2 regions of the Oceanimonas sp. AH20CE76 genome follow, and region 1 is predicted to be linked to the other one. Evidence: predicted binding sites of a transcription regulator. Region 1 holds the regulator's gene; the other holds the start of a gene.
The links. The regulator LexA, encoded in region 1, represses DNA repair genes until DNA is damaged. The targets are predictions, from matches to a motif close to ANCTGTNTNNNNANACAGNT.

Region 2: the regulator LexA is predicted to act here: its motif matches at 1,948-1,967, upstream of umuD (translesion error-prone DNA polymerase V autoproteolytic subunit).

Annotation. Positions count from the first base shown of each region.
Region 1 covers NZ_CP155481.1:228,354-231,471, forward strand. The annotation lists gene N2M06_RS01155 (chorismate lyase) at 62-637, shown strand; gene ubiA (4-hydroxybenzoate octaprenyltransferase) at 634-1,506, shown strand; gene lexA (transcriptional repressor LexA) at 1,716-2,330, shown strand; gene coxB (cytochrome c oxidase subunit II) at 2,618-3,118, shown strand, end outside.
Region 2 covers NZ_CP155481.1:556,720-559,837, forward strand. The annotation lists gene N2M06_RS02795 (DEAD/DEAH box helicase family protein) at 1-1,791, shown strand, start outside; gene umuD (translesion error-prone DNA polymerase V autoproteolytic subunit) at 1,984-2,418, shown strand; gene umuC (translesion error-prone DNA polymerase V subunit UmuC) at 2,415-3,118, shown strand, end outside.

The DNA of each region.
Region 1 (3,118 bases):
TTGTTTAAACTTTTGCCGGTGCGGTCAAGTTAAACGGCCAGGCAGGACCCGATGAGTTTTTATGTCTTTGTTATTCCAAGAAACAAACACGACGCCCAGCATAGACAGTGAGTGGCACTGGGGCCAGTTGCCACCGGCATTACCGGCGCTGCAAAGCTGGCTGCATGAGCCGGGCTCGCTGACCCGCCGGTTGCGGCGTCATTGTGCACAGTTTCATGTAAAAGTGCTGGCCGATGGCGTATTAAGGCCGCTGATGCCGGCGCAGGCCGAATGGCTGCAGGCCGGACAAGGCTACTGCCGGGAAGTGCTGCTGTGCTGCGATAATCTTCCCTGGGTCTATGCCACCTCGCTGTATTCTCCGGCCACTCAGGCAGCGCTGCCGGCCTTGTCCGGTCTGGGCAGCAAGGCGCTGGGCGAGCTGATGTTTAAAGCGCCGGATCTGACCCGCACTCCCTTTGAACTGGCCGGCCTGACCCCAACCCAATATCAGCAGCTGGCTGCACATGCGGGGCTGGCCGCCACCGAGCCGGCCATCATGCCCTGGGCCCGTCGCTCTGCCCTCAGCACCGGCAAAGCCAGCGTGCTGGTCACCGAACTGTTTTTGCCGAATTCGGCCCCTTATCAGGATTTAGTATGACCACCCTGACGTCTCCTTCCCGTCCGCGCTGGCGCGCCTATATGGCGCTGGCCCGTCTCGACAAGCCCATTGGCACCCTGCTGCTGCTGTGGCCCACCCTGTGGGCACTGTGGATAGCCGCCGAAGGCATGCCCTCACTCTGGCTGCTGGTGGTATTTGTGGCCGGTGTGTTTTCCATGCGCTCTGCCGGCTGTGTGATCAACGACTATGCCGACCGGCATATCGACGGTCATGTAAAACGCACCCATGCCCGGCCGCTGCCCTCCGGTGAACTGACCGAGCGCCAGGCCCTGAGCTTTTTTGCCCTGCTGGTGGGCATTTCTTTTGTGCTGGTGCTCACCACCAACCTGTTTACCATTGGTCTGGCATTTGCCGGCTTGTTCTGGGCGGCGCTCTATCCCTTTATGAAGCGCTACACCCATCTGCCTCAGCTGTTTCTGGGCATTGCTTTTTCATGGGCCATTCCCATGGCCTTTGCCGCCGCCAGCAATGAACTGCCTGCCGGGCTCTGGTTGCTGTTTGCCGCCAACCTCACCTGGACCATTGCCTACGACACCATGTATGCCATGGTAGACAGAGACGACGACCTCAAAATTGGCGTTAAATCCACCGCCATTCTATTTGGCCGGCACGACAAGCTCATAGTGGGCCTGCTGCAGCTGGCCACCCTTTTTCTGCTGGTTGCCGCCGGCCGGACCTTTGAACTGGGCGCGCCCTTCTACTGGGGCTTGCTGGTGGCCGCCGGCCTGTTTGTGTATCAGCAACGGCTGATCCGCGACCGGGAGCGCATGCCCTGCTTTCGCGCCTTTCTTAACAACAACCACGCCGGCATGGCCATCTTCGCCGGCCTGGTGCTGGCGCTGTGGTAAATAAAGCGGCTTTGATCTTGCTCGAAGTGGCAGTAGGGCTTGCCGTAGCCGACCATAAAACGCCATGGATGGCATTTTCGAGCGTTACATGGAGGTCTTGTAGCGTGTCGGCGGAGTGGAACCGCACTGCCGCTTCGCACTGCGGGGCTTGCTCTGTGCTGATTACTGGATATACTGACAGTTAACTGTATAAACAGACAGGTCTCATCATGAAAGCCCTAACTCCCCGCCAGTCTCAGGTGCTGGACATCATCAAGGATCATATTCAGCAAACCGGCATGCCACCCACCCGGGTGGAAATTGCCAAGGTGCTGGGGTTCAAGTCTGCCAATGCCGCCGAAGAACACCTCAAGGCCCTGGCCAAAAAGGGCGTGATTGAAATGATGCCCGGCACGTCACGGGGCATTCGTCTCGCCGGTGAAGAAGCAGAGCAAGAGCCGGGCCTGCCGCTGATTGGCCGGGTGGCCGCCGGCGAACCCATACTGGCGCAGCAACACATAGAAAGCCACTATCAGCTCGACCCGGGCCTGTTTCATCCGTCGGCCGACTTTCTGCTGCGGGTGCAGGGCATGAGCATGAAAAACATCGGCATTATGGACGGCGATCTGCTGGCGGTGCACAAGGTGCAGGAAGCCCGCAACGGTCAGGTAGTGGTCGCCCGCCTCGACGACGAAGTCACGGTAAAGCGCTTTCAGCGCAAGGGCAACAAGGTCAACCTGCTGCCTGAAAACGAAGAGCTCTCACCCATTGAAGTAGATCTGCGCACTCAGGAACTGATTATTGAAGGCCTGGCCGTAGGCGTGATTCGCAACGGCGACTTCTGAGCCGCTTCTTGATTCGGCAGGCCGCTGTCTCATCATGGCCTGCCAATCCCCAATCCCCAATCCCCAATCCCCAATCCCCAATCCCCAATCCCCAATCCCCAATCCCCAATCCCCAATCCCCAATCCCCAATCCCCAATCCCCAATCCCCAATCCCCAATCCCCAATCCCCAATCTCCGCTTTTACATTTTACATTTCCTTAACTGCTGCTTTACTTAAAACACCGAATGGAAGCATGTAGTCATTTGGGTAAAACCGCCGAGTACTCCGGTTTACAGGATGAAATGATTGGGGGTGCACGTGAAGCCTATTCTGCTGCTGTGGCCATTACTGGCCGTTATGCCTGCACAAGCGCAAACACGCCTTAACATGACCGAAGGGGTCACCGATATCAGCCAGCAGGTATACGGGCTGCACATGACCATTCTGGCCATTTGTGCCGTTATTGGTCTGGTGGTGTTCGGCATTATGTTCTGGGCCATGATTCATCATCGCAAATCCAAAGGGGCTCAGGCGGCCCAGTTTCACGAAAGCACCAGGGTCGAAATTCTCTGGACCCTTATTCCCTTCGTTATTCTTATCGCCATGGCAGTACCCGCCACCAAAACCCTGGTGGCCATGGAAGACGCCTCCGAGTCGGATCTCACCGTCCAGATCACCGGCTCCCAATGGAAATGGCACTACAAATATTTTAATGAAGGCGTCGAGTTCTACAGCCTGCTGGCCACCATGCCCGAGCAGATTCAGGGGCAAATCAACAAGGGCGAAAATTACCTACTGGAAGTGGAT
Region 2 (3,118 bases), 330 kb from region 1:
GATGACGAGCTGTCGGCGGAAGACGTGATGAACCTGACCCTGTCGGCCCGGGGCGGCAGCAGCAATATCAGCTACTTCGCCTTTACCGCCACTCCCAAGGGCAAAACCCTGGAGCTGTTTGGCCGCCCGCCCAAGGCCAACATGCCCCTTGGCCCGGACAACAAGCCGCTGCCCTTTCATGTGTACAGCATGCGTCAGGCCATTGAAGAGGGCTTTATTCTTGATGTACTGAAGAACTACACCAACTACAGCCTGGCCTACAAACTGGCGATGCAGGCGGAAGAGGACGACCGCGAGGTAGACGCCAAAAAGGCCCGCATTCGGCTGTCCCGCTGGGTGCGGCTGCACCCCCACAACATTGGCCAGAAGGTGCAGATCATCATTGAGCACTTTCGCGAGAACGTGGCGCACCTGCTGGGGCATCAGGCCAAGGCCATGGTGGTCACTTCCAGCCGGCTGGAGGCGGTGCGCTACAAGCTGGCGTTCGATAAATACGTGGCGGAAAAAGGCTACGACGCCATTCGCGCCATGGTGGCCTTTTCCGGTGAGGTAAGCGACGAGGGCGTGGACTATACCGAACGCAGCATGAACCCCGAGCTTCATGGCCGGGACATGCGCAAGGCCTTTGACACCCCCGATTATCAGGTGATGCTGGTGGCCAACAAGTTTCAGACCGGCTTCGACCAGCCCAAACTGTGCGCCATGTATGTGGACAAAAAGCTCACCGGTGTGGACTGCATTCAGACCCTGTCCCGGCTTAACCGCACCTATCCCGGCAAGGAAAGCACCTTTGTGCTCGACTTCGTCAATGATCCCCAGGATGTGCTGGAGGAGTTTCAGAAATACTTTGAGACCGCCACCCTGGATACGGTGTCTGACCCCAACCTGGTGTATGACCTGCAGCACAAGCTGCGGGCGGCGGGCATTTTCAACTGGAACGAGGTGGTGGCCTTTGCCGATGCCTACTTCGACCCCAAACGGGGCCAGGAGGCCATGCTGAGCTATGCCAGACCGGCGCTGGAGCGTTTTAAACGGCGTTATACCCTGGCCACCGAGAGCCTGCGGGAGTGCCGGCGCATGCTCAAACTGATTGAGCGTGAAGGAGGCAGCGCCACCGACAAGACCAATGCCGAGCGGCGGGTGAAAGAGGCCGAAGAAGCCCGCTCCGAGCTGGATATTTTCAAGAAGGATCTCAACAGCTATGTGCGCTTCTACGAGTTTGTGTCTCAAATTACCCCGTTCAACGAGGCCGAGCTGGAGCAGTTGTGCGTGTATGCTCGCCACCTGTTGCCGCTGCTGCGCCAGGAGCAGCTGGAAGAAGACGAAATCGACCTGTCTTCCGTGGTGCTCAGCCACTACAACCTCAAGGCCCGGCGCACTCAGGATCTCAAGCTCAGGGAAGACGCCGCCGGCTATGGCCTGAAAGGGGTGTCGGCAGTGGGCAGCGCCACGCCCAAGGAAGAGAAAAAGGATTACCTCTCCCACATTCTGGAGCAGCTCAACGATCTGTTCGGCCTGGAAACCACAGACGGCGACAAGCTCACTCTGCTGCAGGGGGCCATGGCCAAGATCAGCGAGAACGAAACCGTCATGGCTCAGGTGCGTAATAACTCCAGCGAGCAGATCATGCTTGGCGATTTTCCCAAAGCCATGGAGCAGGCCATGATCGACAGCATGGGCTCGTACCAAAATCTGTCGATGCAATATCTCTCCGACCCGGACGTGGCCAAAGGCTTCAACCAGCTGGTGCTGGGCATGCTGCTCAAGGGCCTGCAGCAGGGAGCGAGATAGCGCACTTCAGATAACATAAAAAAGCCAGTGCATTGATTGATGCAACTGGCTTTTTTATGCGCTGTGCTGAGAAGGTAAATCGCATAGCGGTGGAGGCATCAGCCTGCTTGTATGTGCCTCGGGTGGATCACTTGTTAGCCAGTACGACTCAACATATACTGTTTTTATATACAGTGTTCGCTGAGGTTGTTTATGGATATTGCCAGTATCATGGGCCGGCACCGGCGGCTCAGTTGTTATCCGTTGCCGCTGCTGCTGGAGCGCACGCCTTGTGGCTTTCCCAGTCCGGCGCAGGACTATGTGGAGCAGACCATTGATCTCAACGATCTGTGCATCAGGCACCCTGCGGCCACCTATCTGGTGCGGGCTGCCGGAGACAGCATGCTGGAGGCGGGCATTCATTCCGGAGATATTCTGGTTGTGGATCGAAGCCTGGAGGCGGCCCATGGTGATGTGGTTATTGCCGCTGTGAATGGCGACATGACCTGTAAATATCTGGAGCTGCACCCCAGGGTAAGACTGGTGCCGGCCAATCGCCACTATGCGCCCATTGTGCTGCACGACGCCGAAACCCTGGATTTGTTCGGGGTAGTAACCAACGTTATTCATCACATTCCGAAAAAGTGAAAACCTACGCCCTGGTCGACTGCAATAACTTTTACGCCAGCTGCGAGCGGCTGTTCCGGCCCGATCTGCAGGGCCGGCCCATAGTGGTGCTGTCCAATAACGATGGCTGTGTGGTGGCCCGCTCGGCAGAAGCCAGGGCCATGGGCGTGAAGATGGGGGAGCCCTATTTCAAGGTAAAGCAGGCCTATGAGCAGGCCGGCGGCATTGCTTTTTCCAGCAACTATGCGCTTTATGGGGATATCTCCAGCCGAGTGATGCAAGTGCTGGAAATGCTGGCACCGGCGGTGGAGGTATACAGCATTGATGAAGCCTTTCTTGAGCTGAGCGGAGTGGCCAATACCGTGGCGCTGGAGGAATTTGGCCAGCAGCTCAGGGCCACCATTGCCAGGTGGGTTGGCATCACTGTGGGGGTGGGCATGGCCCCCACCAAAACCCTGGCCAAGCTGGCCAACCATGCCGCCAAGAAATGGCCTGCCACCGGTGGTGTGGTGGATCTTGGCACCACCATCAGGCAGCACAAGCTGATGGCCATTACGCCGGTGGCTGAGGTGTGGGGCATTGGCCGCCGGCTTACTCAGCAGCTGGAGGCGCTGGGCATTGGCACGGCACTGGATCTGGCCCGCATGCCGCCAACGCTTGCTCGCAAGCGCTTTTCGGTGGTGCTGGAGCGCACCATTATGGAGCTGAACGGTGTTGCCTG